Regions from separate parts of the Bacillus sp. DU-106 genome, predicted to be linked through region 3. Evidence: riboswitches for the same ligand, from Rfam matches in the RefSeq annotation. Region 3 holds a riboswitch; each other region holds the start of a gene.
What was found. A riboswitch is a leader RNA that binds a small molecule or an ion and turns the genes downstream of it on or off. The one in region 3 is predicted to bind S-adenosylmethionine.
Positions count from the first base shown of each region.

Region 1: linked by a shared signal. The riboswitch ahead of mtnW (2,3-diketo-5-methylthiopentyl-1-phosphate enolase) and the one ahead of C3Y97_RS12730 (ECF-type riboflavin transporter substrate-binding protein) in region 3 are both predicted to bind S-adenosylmethionine.
Region 2: linked by a shared signal. The riboswitch ahead of C3Y97_RS27240 (bifunctional O-acetylhomoserine aminocarboxypropyltransferase/cysteine synthase) and the one ahead of C3Y97_RS12730 (ECF-type riboflavin transporter substrate-binding protein) in region 3 are both predicted to bind S-adenosylmethionine.

Region 1 covers NZ_CP026607.1:4,044,445-4,051,272, reverse strand. Annotated here, with positions in the region: gene C3Y97_RS20430 (NAD(P)-dependent oxidoreductase) at 1-518, shown strand, start outside; gene C3Y97_RS20425 (DUF3909 family protein) at 524-856, shown strand; gene C3Y97_RS20420 (hypothetical protein) at 908-1,183, opposite strand; gene C3Y97_RS20415 (1,2-dihydroxy-3-keto-5-methylthiopentene dioxygenase) at 1,470-1,982, opposite strand; gene C3Y97_RS20410 (methylthioribulose 1-phosphate dehydratase) at 1,960-2,598, opposite strand; gene C3Y97_RS20405 (2-hydroxy-3-keto-5-methylthiopentenyl-1-phosphate phosphatase) at 2,595-3,254, opposite strand; gene mtnW (2,3-diketo-5-methylthiopentyl-1-phosphate enolase) at 3,251-4,495, opposite strand; SAM riboswitch class I at 4,560-4,665, opposite strand; gene C3Y97_RS20395 (pyridoxal phosphate-dependent aminotransferase) at 4,730-5,908, opposite strand; gene C3Y97_RS20390 (carbon-nitrogen family hydrolase) at 5,923-6,786, shown strand.
Region 2 covers NZ_CP026607.1:5,322,646-5,329,473, reverse strand. Annotated here, with positions in the region: gene C3Y97_RS27270 (GAF domain-containing sensor histidine kinase) at 1-297, shown strand, start outside; gene C3Y97_RS27265 (response regulator) at 318-965, shown strand; gene C3Y97_RS27260 (FMN-dependent NADH-azoreductase) at 1,157-1,783, shown strand; gene C3Y97_RS27255 (transcriptional regulator YeiL) at 1,845-2,516, opposite strand; gene C3Y97_RS27250 (YjjG family noncanonical pyrimidine nucleotidase) at 2,624-3,319, shown strand; gene C3Y97_RS27245 (chloride channel protein) at 3,363-4,592, opposite strand; SAM riboswitch class I at 4,914-5,018, shown strand; gene C3Y97_RS27240 (bifunctional O-acetylhomoserine aminocarboxypropyltransferase/cysteine synthase) at 5,111-6,409, shown strand; gene metA (homoserine O-acetyltransferase MetA) at 6,393-6,828, shown strand, end outside.
Region 3 covers NZ_CP026607.1:2,494,476-2,501,303, reverse strand. Annotated here, with positions in the region: gene C3Y97_RS12735 (ABC transporter ATP-binding protein) at 1-1,613, opposite strand, end outside; gene C3Y97_RS12730 (ECF-type riboflavin transporter substrate-binding protein) at 1,624-2,172, opposite strand; SAM riboswitch class I at 2,313-2,428, opposite strand; gene C3Y97_RS12725 (aspartate/glutamate racemase family protein) at 2,582-3,262, shown strand; gene C3Y97_RS12720 (macrolide family glycosyltransferase) at 3,353-4,540, opposite strand; gene lepB (signal peptidase I) at 4,799-5,329, opposite strand; gene C3Y97_RS12710 (peptidoglycan D,D-transpeptidase FtsI family protein) at 5,406-6,828, opposite strand, start outside.

The sequences.
Region 1 (6,828 bases), 1.5 Mb from region 3:
TAGATGCACCTGTCTCAGGAGGAGATGTTGGTGCGAAAGAAGCAAAACTCGCAATTATGGTAGGTGGGGAGAAAGAAATATATGATAGATGCTTACCTTTACTTGAAAAGTTAGGAACAAACATTCAATTACAAGGACCAGCTGGGAGTGGACAACATACAAAAATGTGCAATCAAATTGCGATTGCTTCCAATATGATTGGAGTATGTGAAGCTGTTGCTTACGCGAAGAAGGCTGGACTGAATCCAGATAAAGTGTTAGAGAGTATTTCAACAGGGGCAGCAGGTAGCTGGTCATTAAGTAATTTAGCTCCTCGAATGTTAAAAGGAGACTTTGAGCCAGGATTTTATGTAAAGCATTTTATGAAAGATATGAAAATTGCTTTAGAGGAAGCAGAAAAATTACAATTACCAGTCCCAGGCTTAAGTTTGGCGAAAGAATTGTATGAAGAGTTAATTAAGGATGGCGAAGAAAATAGTGGAACACAAGTACTATATAAAAAATATATAAGGGGGTAAACGAGGTGGACCTTCAAAAGTTTGATGAGATGATTGATACTGTACAGCGAGCTACTTGTATGCAAATTAATGAAAAACAAAAAGAAGCTTTTAAACAAAAATATGATTTTGAACCAGAATTTGAATATGGAAGAGATGAGAAGGGACATTATGTAATTCGAACCTCAAAAAAGATGTTAGAAGAAATGGAGTTTTATTTGGCATTGAAATATGATCGTGATGGAGTGGATCTTTATATGCAAGCTGAGATTGATGGTATATTTCATGTATCTGTTAGCTATGGTGAAGATGCCCTACATCTACAAGAATTGTTTCAATTTCTAGAAGAAAATAAATAAAAGTCCTCATTTGAGGACTTTTATTTATTTAGTCATCTTTAATTTTTATAATTATAAGTTAGAAGCGCGTCGGCATCGTTCAACCGGGAACGGGATAATTTGTGCGATGTGATTAGGACCAAATTGTTTTGTACGAGCATGGCGTATTATATAAAAAGCACACAGAATTGAAACAGGAATAGCGCCGAATAAACCAAATAATAAAGCGCTTACACAAGATGCGACAAATCCTAAAACACCAATTTCTAACTCTTCCATAATAGCTCCTAAAATAACAGGAAATGCTCCACATGTAACTCCAAGTATAAGTGCGATAAGTAAGCTCATGATTATCCCCCTCTGTTTGCGATATTATTTTCCTTCTAAGTTAATTGTAGTATATCACATATAAAACAGAATTTTCAGAAAAAATTCAATAAATGTTCAAAAAATGTTCGAAAAATGCACTTGAAAAATTAAGGTGTAAATTTGTGATGAAATGGTACTTTCAAGTAAATAAAAAATCAGACTTATTTCAAAATGAAATAAGCCTTTTCCATAGGAGGATGTATATATGTAGAGTGAATAAAAGTTTGGAAAAGGGGGTCCAAGTCCTTTTATTCAACTAACTACCTTAATAGATTGGAACCCAGCCTTCAGTTGTCACAAAAATACGAATAGCTACAACTTGGCGATCATCTTGCAAGGTAAAATAATGTCTTGCATTTTCAGGAACAGATATTAAATCGCCTGGCTCAAGTTCAACATCAAAGAATTTCCCATCTTTACCTTCAATAGCGAAAATGCCGTGACCACTGACGATAAAGCGAACTTCGTCATCTGTATGATGGTGTTCCTTTTGGAAATTAATTAATAATTCGTCAAGGTTAGGTGTGCTACTTGAAAGTGAGATTACATCATGTGCTTTATAACCTCGACGTGCTGAAACATCAGCGATTTCTTTTGAAAAAATAGCTAATATTTCAGCTTTGTTTTCATCTGTTAACGAATAATTTTCATTTAAATGAGTAGGAAGTTTAGAAATATTCCATTTCTCATATAAAACGCCTTCCTCTTGTAGAAATTTAGATACTTCCACTTCATTTTCAATACGAGTATTTACTTCATGAATACGAATTTGCGCCATTAGAAACGCCTCCTTGAATTGATAATAGTTTTATATGAAATTGGAATAAAAACTCATAAGCTTCTAATCTCTTCTTTGCATCAAAGCTATCTCGGCCCCATACGGTAATACCGTGGTTACGGATTAATACTGCACCCGAATCTCCTTGTATATGCTTTCGGAAGTTTTCTCCAAGTGTTGGGATATGGGCATGGTTTTCGATAATAGGAATGTGAATGGTTGCACCTTCTTCCCAAATATCGAGAGCTTTAATAATTTCTTGATTTTGAAGGGTGACTGCATCACTATATAAATTTGTGATGACATTATTATCGGTTGTATGAACATGAAGTACGCAACCGGCATTCGTATTGTTATAAATGTGTGTATGCAATATTGTTTCTGCTGAAGGGCGTAATTCAGTCTCTAAAACGGGAACTCCTACATGATCTACTAATAGAAAATCATCTGGAGTGGTTTTTGTTTTATCTTTACCGCTTGCCGTAATAAGAAAAGTAAGTGGTTCATGACTAACCTTTATAGAAATATTACCACTTGTTGCTGGGAACCAATTTCGTGTTGTTAACTCTTTTTTTATCTCGCTTAAGTCATACCATTGACGAAAAAGTTGTTTCATGCCTTCACCTCCAACAAAAGTTTTAATTCAGCTTGCACATCTTGAAATGTTTCAAACGGTGTATAAGCAATATGATTTTCTTCACACTTTGTAATAAGAAAATCGCGAGCGAATACTTTATCAGCTTGTTTCGCGGCTTGTAAATCAGTAATAGAATCTCCAATTACAATATGAAAGTCATCTGTATCACTTAATTTACGGATTAATGATGATTTACATAATCCGCAATGATTTTGACAATGATCATCACAAGAATGGGGCCATTTAACTGTAATAAACTCTGCTGAAAAGTCTGTTTCATTACAATAAATTTGCTCTTTTGGAATGATTCCTTGTAAGAGTGGATAGACGAAGAAATCCATTCCACCTGATATCACGTAAAAAGAAATGTTATTTTCCTTTACGAATTGTATAAACTCATGAAAACCACTACGGATTTCAGCAGTTTCTATTAAAAATTGAATAATATCATCGTGCAGATTAGTAGGTATTAATTGAAATAATTGAGAAACACCTTCTTGAATGGATAGTTCTTGTGATAAAATTTTATTCTTTACTTCTTCGGCTTCTGGTGGTGCGAATTTTTCCATAATGGACATAATGTTATCATTATTTGTAATCGTGCCATCGAAATCACAAAATACTTGAATACTCATAATTTCACCTCATAAGAGGGATTTCCCCATATTTGTAGTGCACTATGCAAATTTATGTCGTCTACTTCATGGAGTGGTTTATTTTGCAAAGTAGCATCAATTGCAGTACGGAAAGCTTTACCGCCGCCTTGCGCTCCATTTGGATGTCCGTGTATCCCGCCGCCAGCATTAATAACAACATCTTTACCGAAATCTCGTACAATAAAGGGAACGAAACCAGGATGAATACCAGCAGACGGAACAGAAAAGCTCTTCTTGAAAGATGCATCGTCTTCAGTTAAATATTTTGAGATAGCAAGAGCCTCCTCTTTTTCTAGCGCAACACTTCCGTATGGAGATGGGAATAATGAAAAGTCAGCCCCAGCATAACGTAGTAGCTTTCCAAGTAATAATGGAGATGAAACTCCATATAACTTGGATGCTGAATAAGCACCACTTACAGCAGGATGTGCCATAATAGGAACTGGGATTTCATCATCTTCTGCAAGTGATTGTAGTACATCTAGTCCGTAAGCAAATACGTTAAATAATAGAATATCAGCTCCAGCTTGCACTGCACGTTTAGCATTTTCTTTTAAATCAAAAGTTCGTCCTGTTAAATTTACGGCATATAACGTTTTATGTCCGTATGTTTCATATACAGATTGTAAAACTTCTTTTCCAGATACAATGCGTTTCGTAAGTGGTGTTAATGCATTTTCAAATAATATTTCATCATCTTTTACTATATCTACACCACCAATTGCTTGATCGCGTAATTGCGTTTTTAAATACCCAATGTTTCGTCCAATCATTCCTTTAAAAATACTCATTAAAAGGGGACGATCATGCACTTGTAAAAGATTTCGAATACCATCTATCCCGAATTTTGGACCAGGAAAATGTTTTTTTAACTCGTCTGAAAAAGTTAAGTCAATTAATTTTACTTCGCCATCAAGTGATAGCTTTCCAAATGTAGTCGTTAAAATCGCTGGTAAATCTGGACTGAAGTTTAATAGCGGATATTCGATTTTAATAATTCCGCGTTTTACTTTTTTACGTAAATACGAATTGGTATGTTCATGTTCAGCTAATTCCTCAACATGAATGACGTTGCCTTTATGCTGCTTTAATTGTTCTTGCAATAAGTGTGGCAAATGAGTCCAAGAGCCAATTGTTAAACCGAGTGCAATTTGCTCAGCTTTTTTTTCTAAGTTATGTGAATCATCATGGATTAAATACGTCGCTATAATTCCGCTCATTGTTATAACCTCCTAGTTAAATAAAAAAACCTCTCAGCTAAGGAGAGGTTTTTTTACAACCAGCTCCTTATCTGTCAGCGTAATGCTGCGAGAATTAGCACCGTGTCTACAATTGTAGATCGGTTGCCGGGTTTCGTCGGGCTCGTCCCTCCACCTGCTCTTGATAAGAAGTATTTAGAAATGTTTAAATTTTTAAGATAACTGAATTTTGTCAGATATTTTTCGTGTTGTCAATTACTTTTTGAAAAAATTTAATTTATCAATTCGATTAATGGCTTCTCGTAATCTATCTTCTGTATGTAAGAGACCAACACGGACATACCCTTCGCCATGCTCACCAAATCCAACACCAGGAGCAACTGCGACATGTGCTTTTTCTAGTAAAATATTAGAAAATTGCTCAGAGGTATATCCTTTTGGAACGGGAAGCCATGCAAAGAATGATCCTGTTGGAATGTCTACATTCCAACCAATTGAGTGACAGGCTGAAATAAGAGCGTTTCTTCGAGATTCGTAACTATTTACAAGGTCTATTACACAAGACTGTGAACTTAATAGCGCTTCTCGAGCAGCATCTTGAACTGCACCGAATATACTAACATACATATGATCTTGTAATAGGTTAATTGTTTCAATCACACTTTCATTCCCTACAGCAAAAGCGATGCGCCAGCCAGCCATATTGAAAGTTTTTGATAATGTGTAAATTTCAATTCCTATATTTTTCGCACCATCTGCTTGCAAGAAACTAACAGGTTTTTGACCATCAAATCCGATAGCGCCATAAGCAAAATCGTGAACAACTAATATATTATGTTTATTAGCAAAGTGAATGGTTGCATCAAAAAAATCTTTTGATGCAGTAGCACCGGTAGGATTATTTGGATAGTTTAAAAACATTAATTTTGCACGCTCTGCAATAGAGTCATCAATGTTCGTATAATCTGGTAAAAAGTTATTTTCTGCAATAAGTGGCATTCTTTCAAATTGTGCTTTTGCTAAAGCAACCCCGGATAAATAATCTGGATAACCTGGATCCGGAACGAGAATCGTATCACCAGGATTTGTAAAACAAATCGGTAATTCTACTAGTCCAGCCTTCCCACCAAACAAAATAGCAACTTCAGTTTTTGGGTTTAATTCGACGCCATATTCACGTTTATAGAATGTAGCCACGGCTTCCTTTAAGCTTTCATGTCCGCGAAATGGCGGATATTTATGATGAATGGTCTTTTCGGCAGCATCTTGTAAAGCTTTTACGATATGCTGCGGTGTTGGTTGATCTGGATTACCTTGACCTAGATTAATAACATCGTGACCAGCTGCAACGACTTTGTTAACTTTTGCAACAAGTGAAGCGAAAAATTGTGTTGGCAATGATGTTACTATCTCAGAAGGTTGAAATAATTTCATACTTTCCACCTCTTTTGAAAGTTGTTACAATTCTAGTGACAAATGATATAATCTTTCCAGTATTTTGTAAAGAGAAAAATAAGAATGGGGCTGAAAAAATGAAAGTCGCATGTATTCAAATGGATATTGTTTTTGGAGATGTAGAAAAAAATATTGAGAATGCTAAAAATAAAATAAGTGAAGCTATGAAGGAAAGGCCAGATGTTATCGTCTTACCAGAACTATGGACAACAGGATATGATTTAACGAGACTTTCTGAAATTGCAGATAGGGATGGAGTGGAAACGAAAGAAAAGTTAATAGAATGGGCGAAGCGATATGATGTACATATTGTTGGTGGGTCCATAGCAAAGCAAACAGAGCAAGGCGTTACAAATACGATGTATGTTGTAAATAATGAAGGACAGTTAGTCAACGAATATAGTAAAGTACATTTATTTCAGCTTATGGATGAACATAAATATTTAATAGCTGGTAATGGTACGGGCGAATTTAAGCTAGATGATGTTGAATGCGCTGGAACAATTTGTTATGATATTCGTTTTCCAGAGTGGATGCGTGTTCATACTGCTAAAGGGGCAAAAGTATTATTTGTTGTAGCTGAATGGCCATTAGTTCGTTTAGCACATTGGCGTTTGCTATTGCAAGCAAGAGCAGTTGAAAATCAGTGTTATGTTGTTGCGTGTAATAGAGCAGGGAAGGATCCGAATAATGTGTTTGCAGGTCATTCTTTAATTGTGGATCCTTGGGGTGAAGTTGTAGTAGAGGCGAATGAAGAGGAATCAATTTTATTTGGAGAGCTTGAATTCGAGAAAATTAAAGAAGTACGTAAAGGAATTCCAGTTTTTGCGGATCGCCGTCCAGAATTATACAAATAAAATGTTGACAAGTGATTTTTATTCTTGGTATAGTCTTCAACA
Region 2 (6,828 bases), 2.6 Mb from region 3:
GTTCGTGATTTACCTCGTGTAGTAGAAGAAGCTTTGTGGCGCATAGGCCAAGAAGCACTGAACAATGTAAGTAAGCATGCAGGTGTAAAAGAAGCGACGATTTATTTTACAGTGAATGAGAAAAATGTATCATTAGAAATAGTTGATCAAGGAAAGGGCTTTGTGGAAAAGAATATAAAAGAAAAGAAATCACTAGGTATGACTACGATGCGTGAAAGAGTAGAATTAGTTGGTGGAACAATTAAAATTGTAAGTAGTAATAAACGAACGAGCGTAAAAGTAAATGTACCATTATGATGTGAAAATGAGGGAAGTTTGTGAAAATAAAAGTATTGTTAGTTGATGATCATACAGTCGTTTTAAAAGGATTAGCATTTTTCTTAAGTACACAGGAAGATTTAGAGTTAGTTGGAGAAGCGAATAATGGGAAAGAAGCGTTAGTGAAAGTAGGAGAAACAAATCCCGATGTTATATTAATGGATTTATATATGCCTGAAATGGATGGTGTTGAGGCGACGGCATATATAAAAAAAGAGTATCCAAATGTGAAAGTAATTGTATTAACTAGCTTTTCTGATCAGGCGCATGTGTTACCTGCATTAAGGGCTGGAGCAAGTGGGTATATTTTAAAAGATGTAGAACCAGATCAGCTTGTTGAGGCTATTCGAAGCGCATATAAAGGTAATATTCAATTACATCCGGATATAGCAAATGCTCTTCTCTCTCAAACATTACCTGTAGAAGAAAAGGAAGAAGAATCTTCTATTCAAGTGGATGTGCTAACAGCGAGAGAAAATGAAGTATTGCAGCTATTAGCGAAAGGGATGAGCAATAAGGAAATTGCATCTGTTTTAGTTATTACAGAAAAGACGGTTAAGGCGCATGTAAGTAGTATTTTGAGTAAGTTGAATTTATCTGATCGTACGCAAGCGGCATTATATGCAGTTAAAAATGGAATTGTATAAGACGAAAGTCGTAAGACCAAGTTCGCCTTTAGAAGGTGGACTTTTTTTATGGAAAAATACGTCTATGTGAGGACGAAATTGTCTTTATATAAAGATAAAATATGTTTGTAAGCAACAAAACAACAATTACAAGGGATACCTTTTTTGAAAGCATATAACAACATAAGAGTGAGTACTAGGAGGAATAAATAATGGCAACAGTTTTATTCGTTAAAGCAAATAACCGTCCAGCGGAACAAGCAGTTAGTGTAAAATTATATGAGGCATTTTTAGCAAACTATAAAGAAGCACACCCAAATGATACAGTAGTAGAACTTGATTTATATAAAGAAGAATTACCATACGTAGGCGTAGACATGATTAATGGTACATTCAAGGTAGGTAAAGGATTTGATTTAACAGAAGAAGAAGCAAAAGCAGTAGCAGTTGCTGATAAGTATTTAAATCAATTCCTAGAAGCTGATAAAGTTGTTTTCGGCTTCCCATTATGGAACTTAACGATTCCAGCAGTATTGCACACATATATTGATTATTTAAACCGTGCTGGTAAAACGTTCAAATATACGCCAGAGGGTCCAGTTGGCCTAATTGGAGATAAGAAGATTGCATTATTAAATGCAAGAGGCGGCGTATATTCAGAAGGTCCAGCAGCTGAGGTAGAAATGGCTGTTAAATATGTAGCAAGTATGATGGGCTTCTTCGGCGCAACAAACATGGAAACAGTAGTTATTGAAGGACATAACCAATTCCCAGATAAAGCAGAAGAAATCATCGCTGCAGGTCTTGAAGAAGCAGCTAAAGTAGCAAGTAAATTTTAATTAAAATTATAATCGTCACTCGAAAAAACAGCATTAACATGTAAACGTTAATGCTGCTTTTTTATATTTTTAGTTCATCAGCCAGCTTTTCTAATGTATTTCGATCTTGTATATAATATGTTCGGCCTTCTTTTCTTAAATAATTTTGTTGGCAAAACTGATTTAATACATATAAAAGATGACGGTAGCTGACATTTAAATATTCCGAGGCCTCGGTATGCTTTTCTATATAACAATTATTTTGCTCTGTTAATAAAATAAAAGCAGCTAATCGATTTTCAAAAGGATAACTATAGTTTTTTGCGTAATTTTCAGTGCGAGTAATTGTCTTTTCTCCAATAAATTTACATAAGTGCTGTAAAAACGTTGCATCTTGTAATAAAAGTTGCTGACAATCTTTAAGAGGAAGTGCCAAACACACACAATCTTCTAGTACTTCAACGGACTTAGTAATATTTTCTACTCCTATTAATCCTAATTCTCCGATAAAAGATGGTGCTTGAATAAAATTAATTAATGAAACCTTCCCGTTTTTATGACTCATATATATTTTGGCTCTCCCAGAAATTAAGTAATAGAGATAAGGAAGAGCATTTCCTTCGCTACATATCATCTCTTTCGTTTGAAAAGAATGCAGCTCTACATATGGCAAGACATGAAATGAAAATAGGGTATGGAATTGATGGATTCGCATGTATTGATAAATTTCTTCCTCATTTTTGCTGATTTTCATATTTTCACCCCTATGTATAGTATGAGATATCTCCTATTATCTTTACAAGAAGGAATGATACGATTTATGTAAATTTGTTTTTGTAGAAAAGAGAGTGTGATGAATTTATGAAAAAATATAAAACATTGTTATTTGATGTAGATGATACATTACTAGACTTCCAAAAGGCTGAAAAAGTGGCTTTACGGGTACTTTTTGAAGAGAAGGGAATCCCTTTAACAGACGAGATAGAGACTCGTTATAAAAAAATAAATAAAGGTCTTTGGGATGCTTTTGAAAAAGGTGAACTATCACGCAATGAAGTTGTAAATACACGATTCTCTCTGTTGTTTAAAGAGTATGGAGAAGAAGTAAATGGAATATTATTCGAAAATAATTATCGTAACTACTTAGAAGAAGGAAATCAACTCATGCAAGGTGCGTTTGAATTTATAAATCAAATTCAAGGGGAGTATGAATTGTATATAGTGACAAATGGTGTTTCTAAGACGCAAGATAAACGTTTGCGTAATGCAGGGTTACATTCATTATTTAAAGATGTCTTTGTTTCGGAAGATACAGGTTTTCAAAAACCGATGAAAGAGTATTTTGATTATGTTTTTGAACGGATTCCTAACTTTGCACCTGAAGAAGGGCTGATTATTGGGGATTCATTAAGCGCTGATATTAAAGGTGGATATGTAGCGGGAATTGATACTTGTTGGTTTAATCCAGAAAGGAAATTAAATGATAGTGGGATTATACCGACATATGAAGTGCATAATTTTGAGGAGTTAGAAGCTTTATTAAAGCAGCATGTGTAATAAAAATAGGCAGTGGAGCTTTCGTCCCCACTGCCTATTTTTATTAATTTTTATTTTCGTTATGTTTTGGGAGTGGAAAGGCATTCCCGATAGCAGCTGCACCAAGCATGGGCAATAGTAAATTAAGCGGGAAAAACATAAGTAATAGTAATGTTATAGCTATTGGCTTTCGTAACGCATAGCTTGAAATTGCTGTCGTTACGATGGCAACAGATGCTACTGGATCTATAGGAAGAATAGATGCTACAGCGTATCCGATACTTGAACCAGAAAATATAATTGGGAAGATATGTCCACCTCGCCACCCTGTGTTCAAACAAACGGCAGTAATGCACAACTTTAAAATCCCTGAAAGAAGTAGTATCCAAAAAGATAAATGGCTCCATTCAACAACTAATTCTTTTAATTGATGTTCCCCTGAAAATAATGTGTACGGAAGAAAAGTTCCCCCGATTCCTAATAAAATACCACCGATAATTCCGAGTGTCAGCTTGTATTCTCTAAAAGGGTGAATTAACTTTTCTAATGTGAATTCTAACTTGAAATAAAAGAAACCAACTATAGCGCCGATACTAGCAAGTGGAAGAAATGCAATCCATTCATTGAAAGAAAGTGCACCTTCCCCGAAATCAACAATAAAGGATCCACGATTATCAAGTTTACTCAGTAGTAAATAAACAGAAAAACCTGCGAAAGTAGTAGCTAAGTATACAATCGCTTTTTTTCCTTTAGAAAAAGCAGCAATTTCTTCCCCCTCATTTTCATTTGGTGCTAAATAACCGAATAATGGTGCGTTAAAAATGACACTTAAAGTAGCGCCAATTCCGATCTCGGTTAGCTCATTCATACCCTTTAAGGCAAATTTAAAGCGATCCCCTACCCATGTGCACAGTCCGCCTATAATTCCAACTAGTGCGGCTTCTGGACCAAGACTAGCACCGAAAATTAAAACAATAATCGCTGTTAAAGTAGCCCGATGGACAAAGCGATATTCGATTCGACCAGTTTTTTTATATTCAGCCATTACTTCAGGCATAAGGCGTGGGTATGTACCGAAATGTTTTTGTGATAGACCAACAAGGACCCCGCCAATTATTGTTACGCAAAGGGTGTAATAAGAGGGAAAAGAGAGAACTTCAGGCAAGTATCCCCAAATAAAGTGGATTCCAATATTTATTGTGACTAAAAATAACCAGACTGTAGCTCCTACTATAGATCCTAGAAGAATGCCATATAGAGCAAGTATGTAATGCATATCTTTTTTATTTGTCATGTTATACCTCCGTTATGTAAATCTTAGTAGGGAAAAAAGTGAAATATACTAGTGAAAAATGGATTGAATATATATAGTATCTTTTTGAGAAGATGGCCTATTCAACATATAGGCTAACTTTTGGGGAATTTGAATTTATAGGTTAAATTACTTATTTAATTTTATAGACTGATTTGAGGTTTTTAAAGGTCTTTTTTGAAATAGACTAGAATATATTTCTTTTGTTGCTTTATATGAAACTGTTAACATTTATTTTAGAACATTCAGAAAAACTGTTTGACATTAGGAAATTATTGCTATAAAATCAACGGTAATTGCATAGTCTTATCAAGAAAAGGTGGAGGGACAGGCCCGATGAAACCTTGGCAACAGCCGTATAACGGAATTGTGCCAAATCCTGCAGGTAGTAATCCTGAGAGATAAGAAAGAGCCTTTAGAGCGTGTTTTCAAACTGCTCCTTTCTTGTTTTCAGGAAAGGGGCAGTTTTTTATTTTGTATAAAAGAAAGGAGAATGAGAGATGGGAGAATCATGGGGAAAAGGAACAATTTGTGTGCAAGGTGGCTATACGCCAAAGAATGGTGAACCACGTGTTTTACCACTTTATCAAAGCACAACGTATAAATACGATACTTCGGATGATTTAGCAGCTCTATTTAACTTAGAGGCAGAAGGATATATTTATACACGTATTGGAAACCCTACTCTAGCAGCATTTGAGCAGAAATTATCAGATTTAGAAGGCGGTGTAGGAGCTGTTGCAACGGCTTCTGGGCAAGCAGCTATTATGCTCGCAGTTTTAAATATTTGTAGTAGTGGAGACCATTTACTTTGCTCTTCAACTGTTTACGGGGGAACGTTTAATTTATTTGGGGTGAGTTTACGTAAGCTTGGCATTGATGTTACGTTCTTTAATCCAAATTTAACGGCAGATGAAATTACGGCGCTTGCTAATGACAAGACGAAACTTATCTATGCAGAATCGTTAGGAAATCCAGCGATGAATGTTTTAAATTTTAAAGAATTTTCAGCTGCCGCTAAAGAATTAGAGGTACCTTTTATCGTTGATAATACATTAGCAACTCCTTATTTATGCCAGGCATTTGAACATGGGGCAAATATTATTGTTCATTCTACGACGAAGTATATCGATGGGCATGCGAGCTCCTTAGGCGGTATTGTAATTGACGGTGGAAACTTTGATTGGACAAATGGAAAGTATCCTGAGCTTGTTGAACCAGATCCAAGTTATCACGGTGTAAGTTACGTTCAAAACTTTGGTGCAGCAGCGTATATTGTGAAAGCACGTGTTCAGCTATTAAGAGATTATGGAAATTGTATGAGCCCATTCAATGCATATATTAGCAATATTGGCTTAGAGACTTTGCATTTACGAATGGAGCGTCATAGTGAAAATGCTCTGGCAGTTGCTAAGTGGCTTGCTAATCATGAACGTATTGAATGGGTGAATTATCCGGGGTTAGATAGTAATGAAAATTACTCGTTAGCACAACAGTACTTGAAAAAAGGTGCTAGTGGTGTTTTAACTTTCGGTATTAAAGGCGGATTAGAAGCAGCAAAAGAATTTATCGCAAATGTAAAACTAGCAACTCTTGTAACGCACGTAGCTGATGCACGAACTTGCGTTATACATCCTGCTAGTACGACGCATAGACAATTAAATGCTGAAGATCAGCGTTTAGCGGGTGTTACATCTGATTTAATTCGTTTATCGGTTGGTATAGAAGATGTTTCTGATATTATTGCAGATTTGGAAGCAGCTCTAGTTGGAGGCAAAACACATGCCGATCATAATTGATAAAGATTTACCGGCTCGCAAAGTGTTGCAAAAAGAAAATATTTTTGTAATGACGAAGGAGCGGGCAGAAACACAAGATATACGTGCTTTAAAAATTGCTATATTAAATTTAATGCCAACGAAACAAGATACAGAGGCGCAATTACTTCGCTTAATTGGAAACACGCCGTTACAATTAGATGTTCATTTGCTTCATATGGAATCACATCTATCGCGTAATGTAACGCAAGAACATTTAACAAGCTTTTATAAAACGTTTCGTGATATTGAAAATGAAAAGTTTGATGGGCTCATTATTACAGGAGCGCCAGTGGAGACCCTTGCTTTTGAAGAGGTAGATTATTGGGAAGAGCTTAAACATATTATGGAGTATTCAAAAACGAATGTAACATCTACGCTCCATATTTGCTGGGGGGCAC
Region 3 (6,828 bases):
GTTAAAGAACTCTCTCTTAAGTTGGCTCTTTGTAACGTTTCTTGATTGCCTAATACATCAAACACTGTATTATCCGCAATAATTTTCCCTTCATGTAGAACTACTGCACGGTCTGTATATTCTAGCGCGAGATTCATATCGTGAGTGATAACAACAAATGAAATTCCCTTTTTAGCTAGGTTTTTAATAAACGACATAAATTGTTTATAATGATAATAATCTTGTCCTGCTGTCGGTTCATCTAATATGATAAGCTTAGGATTTGTTGTTAATACAGATGCGATTGTTAGTCTCTTTTTTTGCCCATAGCTTAGTGCTTGAATTGGCCAATTACGAAATGGATATAAGCCACAAATTTTTAAAATCCCTTCTACTTTATTCTTAATTTCTTCCTTAGAAAAATTATGTAATGTTAATGTAAATGAAACTTCTTCAAAAACAGTAGGCTGTGTAATCATATGATTTGGATTTTGCATCACGTAAGATATGATTTCCCCACGTTTACGAATAGACCAAGAACTAATATCTTCACCTTTTAACGCAATTTTCCCATTTTTCATTTTGTTTATACCTATAAGACTATGAGCTAATGTTGATTTCCCTGCTCCATTATGTCCTAACAGTGCCACAATTTCTCCTTCATATATTAAAAGGTTTACATTTTCTAATACTTTTTGTTTATTAGGGTATGAAAATGATAAATTCTCCACTTTAAGTAATTCCTTGTTTTTAGCATTCCTTTCTAATATGACTTGTTTCTCCATCCACTCTTTTATAACGTTGCTTACCTTTTCTTTTTGAAGGTTTTCCATTGGATATATTACGTCATTATTACGATCAAAATGTAATCTCTTTAATGCTTCGATGTAAATAGGCTCTCTTAAGCCAATACGTGGTAATATATTTGACGCTAAGATTTCTTTTGGTGTTCCCATCGCAATGACTTTACCTTCATCAATTAATATAACTTTGTCTAAATCCAGTTTTAAAATTTCTTCTATCCTATGTTCGATAATAACAATCGTTTTATTATACTGCTCATGTATATCTTTCATAAGTTCTATCGTATGTATGGCGCTTAGTGGATCTAAGTTCGCTAATGGTTCATCGAACAATAATATATCCGCATTTGTTGTTAATAAACCAGCAAGAGAAACTGTTTGCTTTTGACCTCCTGATAATTCATGTGGACTTTGTTTATGAAACGTATGCATCTTCACCTTTCTTAATGAGTCCGAAACAATCTTTTTCATGTTATCTTGCTTTACACATTCATTTTCTAAATAAAAAGCTACATCTTCTTCTACTGTCAGACCAATAAATTGAGCATCTTGATCTTGTAAAATTGTTCCTACCTGTTTACTTTGTTCAAAAATACTTCCTTCCCTTGGGTCTTTACCGGCAATTAAAACGTTACCTGTGCTATTCCCTTCGTAAGAAAATGGGATTAGCCCATTTATACAATGAGCTAATGTCGACTTTCCTGAACCACTTCGTCCAGCAATTAGCACTTTTTCCCCAGGGTATATATGAAAGGTAATATCACTTAAAGTAGGCTGCGCAGCATGCCCATATTGAAAGGTGAATTGTTCAAACGAAATAATTGGTTGCATGTTAACATCCCTACTTTTCAATTTTTAAATGTGTATGTTTCTTATTGGATTTCGCCAAACCAATTGTAAGTGGCAATCCAAGTACTAAGAAAACGATGACATCGGAAATTGTTGCTCCTAATACTTGTATAACAATTTTGTCAAATGGTTCTCCCATCACAATAATATCGAATGCCCCAGCAAATATAATAGCAATGACAATACCAACTAGCCCAGTAATTGCTAAATAAGAAATATCCCCCTTGTTAAACGACCCGTTTTTCACACTAAAACCAACTCTTTTTTGAATAAGCCCCATTGAAAAACCAATAATTCCTGAACTAATAACCCATCCCCACCAAATACCCCATCCAGCAATCGTATCTGTTACGGTATGACCGATAAGTCCGATTAACAGTCCTGCCACTGGACCAAATAATGCTCCAAAAACAGTTAATATAGCTAATGCTGGTTTAATAAATGTATTCGGTGCAATAGAAAATCCCCAAAGTCCTAATATCCCGTATAATGCTGCTCCAATACCGATTGCTACTACTAACTTTGTTGATAATTTATTCATGACAATTCCCCTCTCATATTAGTCAACTTTTATTACTCTATATTTAATTTAAAAATGAATTATGCATCGACACTCCCTTTCTATACAACAAAAAAATGACCTCTTACATAAGAGGTCACTTTCTTTCACTTTCAAGAATCCTCTTATCTTTCAAAAAACACATCGTGTCCTCTGCGGAATTAGCACCTTCCTATAAAATTGCATAGGGGTTGCTGAGGTTTCTTAGGGCCGTTCCCTCCACCTCTCTGGATAAGTATTAATTTGTAATTCGTATTATGGCACTAAAGAATGTAAATTTCAACACTTTTCTTACTATTTTTATTTTTTATTAAATAGCACATTTAAATCATTGTATTCTTATCGGAATTATGAAATAATGAATTCAAAATCGTTTCGGGAGGACTGCATTATGAAAGTTATTGGTTTGATTGGAGGATTAAGTTGGGAATCTACATCATTATACTATAAACATATTAATACACTTACACTCTCTCAATACGATCAAAATGCGAAGCTAATTTTATATAGTATGGACTTTGGTGAAGTAACTACTTTATTACAAAACCATCAATATGAAGAAGTGAAAAATGAACTAGTTACAGTTGCAAAGAAAGTTGAAAAATCTGGGGCTGAATGTTTATTAATGTGTTCAAATACTGTACATCTATTTGCCGAGGAGGTAGAACAAGCAATATCTATCCCGCTTCTTCACATTGGTGATGTAAGTGCTAAAGAAATGGTAGAACAGAATATAAAACGTATCGGACTATTAGGAACAAAACAAACGATGGAGCAAGATTTCTATAAATCACGATTAGCGAAATATAACATTGAGACAATTATCCCAAATGACGAGGAAAGAACTTTTATCCACCATGTCATATTAGATGAATTAAGTAGAGGGATCATTTCAGAAACATCTAAAAAAAGGTTATTACAAATTACAAAATTATTAATTCAAAACGGTGCTGAAGGTATATTATTAGGCTGCACTGAAATACCTTTACTCATCTCCCAAAATGATCTTACTGTTCCCGTTTTTGATACTGCTTTTTTACATGCAAATACTGCTGTACAATTTGCTGGATAAGAATACACAAGCATAAAGGTGAGAACCTCTATGCTTGTATACAGTTACGACTATTTATCCCGCTATTTGCAGGCAGTAAAGCCCCACCAATTAAAGTTTTACTTTATTTAAAAGAGATTCAATAACTGCAATCGCTTCTTTTGAACCACCACATTCTAAAAAGCTATCATTAAGTTTTCTTATACCATATTTATACTTTTCATTTGAAAGTACATCTGTTACGGCCTCTTTTAAAGTGTGTACATTAACATGTTCTTTCAATAGTCTATGTGCCGCTTCAAGCTCAGTTAATCTTTGCGCTATCATTGGCTGATCTTTATCATGCGGTATTATTACAAATGGGACATTATAATGAATGGCATCGTGTACACTATTCATACCACCATGTGTAATAAAAACATCTGCTTCATTTAATATTTCTGATTGAGGTACGTATGGAGCAATTATAAAATTATCTGGTGCTTCCTTAATTTTAGAAATATCATTTCTATCACCAATTGCCATTACAACTATCCCATCAAAATCTGAAAAAGTATCAATACAAGTATTAAAGAATGGTTCGAGTCCTTCAAGCAGTGTTCCCATTGAAATATAAATAACTTTCTTTTCTTTAAGTGATTCCAGTAGAAACTTTATATTTGTTTTACGCTTTGAAATACTCGGTCCAATAAAAATGTTATTTTCCCCGAACGATTCGCTATTAGGTTGGAAATAACGACTTGTGTATACGAGACAAACATCACCCTTATTATTCATAAATTGAAGATTATTCTTTGGTTTTACTCCAAATTTATGTTCCATCTGATTTAGTAATTTTTCAGAGATTTCCTCTGGTTGAAATGGCATATCTGCATTTGGATGAAAAGGTAATGTCTTCAAAAATTCTGGCGGAATTAAAAATATAGGTGAGGACACTACACCTGGAACTTGTAAATATTCCTTTACTAACTCTCCTGCGCCAAATATATCATAAATTACGAAATCAAAATTTATACTTTCATATAATTGTTTCGTAATTTCTAATATATATAAAGAAGTTTGAACATGCACATGAAAGAAAGCATTTAACCCAGATGAGGTTTCAGCATCAATAGAAATCTCTTTTAATAGATCCGGATGAGTATGTACAGTAGCTCCTAAATCTTCAATTCTATCCTTAAAGTTTGCCGTTGTAATATAATGTACGTTATCGCCTCGTTCAGTAAAGGCTTTTACTAAATTTAATGTAGGGTTTACATGCCCCTCTGCTGGAAAATTAACTACTAAAATATTTAGCACTTATTCCTCACTCCTTACATTTCACTGTTTTAATTAAGCATACTGTTATTTGTACAAGTAATCTTCCCCTAATAGTCCTAATATGCTTGCTACATTATATTGATAAATAATTTTCAGTCATCAACATAAAAAAAGCATCTACCTATGTAGATGCCTAACCGTGATAAGGAGTGTTCTGTGAGGTTAGAACAAGCGTTTCTGCTTGTCCTATGCTATCAATATATGATTTATTTTATAAAATGTGAATCGTTAATAGAATTATTTTATCCATTTTATATGATCAAATGGATAAAATACCATTTCTACTTTACCTATTATATTTGATTCATCAATAAGTCCAAGTGTATTCCTACTATCTTTACTATGATTACGATTATCACCTAACACAAATAATTTATGCGTAGGAACTTTTATTTCTCTAAAATTTGAAAAACGATTGGATACTTGTGACATATCTAAATGTATATACGACTCATCACGCTTTTTACCGTTAATAAATACCTCATCCTCTTTTAGTTGTATGTTATCCCCCGATAATCCAATAATTCGTTTCACATAGTAAGTAGGCGCGTCTTCTTTTTTTATAATGACAACATCTCCATGATGAAAAGACGATAAACAGACGTTTACCTTATTAACAAGTATATAATCTTTTTCATTCAAAGTAGGTTGCATCGAAATTCCTTCTACCATACAAAATAAAAAGGACTTATTAATAAAAATAACCCCTATTATAATGAATATGTAGCTACATATGTTCCTCCAATATTTTAGAATAAACAGCTTCATATATACCCCATTTCTAATCTATTCCCAGATAAAAACGCCTCTAGTTTACAGGAATGCTAGAGACGTTTCGTACATTTTAATTCTCTTTAGAGGCATCTGTTTTTGGCGCTTCACCAGTTAATCTCTTATTTTTCAAATCAAAATAAGCATCTAAAACTTCTTTTCCAATATCGGAGTTAATGCCCGATTTATCATTTTCAACCCATGGTACTACAACAGAAAATGCTACTTCTGGATCATCATATGGCGCATATCCAGCCAATGTTAAGTTATAACATTCTCTACGATCACCTTTCGCATTTCGCCCAATTTCATTTTCTCCACCATATACAGTTTGTGCGGTCCCTGTTTTACCAGCTGGTTTATATGGTGCTTTTTGGAATGCTCTTACTCCCGTTCCATCTCCCTCTTGAAATACTTTTCTAAATCCTTCTTTTACTTGATTAATATATTCTTGTTTCATATCGATTCTATTTAAAACAACGGGTTCTATTGATTGTACTACTTTACCAACCTCATCTTTTTGAACGGTTTGTTCTCTAATCTCTTGAACAATTTGTGGTTTCATTCGATACCCTCCATTTGCGATAGTCGAAATATATTGTGCAAGCTGAAGTGGTGTATACGTATCATATTGTCCAATAGAATAATCTAATAAGAAACCAGGCTGATTATCTTTTCTTCCAATTTGCCCTGCGGTTTCATTTGGTAAATCAATACCAGTTTGTACGCCTAGTCCAAATTGCCTGAAATAATACCTCATTTTATCAAAATATTCTTGTTTAATATCTAGTGAACTATTTTTCACATAACCCACGCCAGCAATTTTTAATGCTATATTAAACATATAAACGTTTGAAGAAACTTGTAACGCTCTTAGATCGTCTATATCACCAAAATTTTTCCAAGACTTCTTTTCCTTAGTTCCTTTAAATTTCATAGGTGCATCATAAAAATGTGTTCCAGGAGTTATTGCATTTGTTTCAAACCCTGTTAACACTGTCGCACCTTTAACCGTTGATCCAAGCTCATATGAACTTGTCAGCGTGCCTAAAGCATAATCTTCAACTTCCATTTTCCCGTCTTTTTCTACAAGCCTTTTCCCAGCCATCGATAATACTTGGCCATTTTTCGGATTCATCATTACTACGAAAGCACGGTCTAACATTGATTCTGATCCTTTATATTGTTTTAATATTTTTTCTATGCTCTCCTCTACTTTTTTTTGCAATTCCATATCTATTGTTAAAGTTAAATTTTTACCGCTTTTCCCTTCCGAAACCGTTTCCGTTCTAATAGTATTTCCTTGTTTATCAGCAATGCTTCTTACTTCTTTTTTTGTACCATGAAGTACATCTTCGTATTGCTGTTCGATATAACTTTTGCCGACCCTATCATTTCGGCTATAATCACGCACTAAATAATAATCTAATCGTTCACGTGGCAATCCTTCATCAGCATTTGAAACGTTACCAAGGACAGAACGGAATAATCCATCA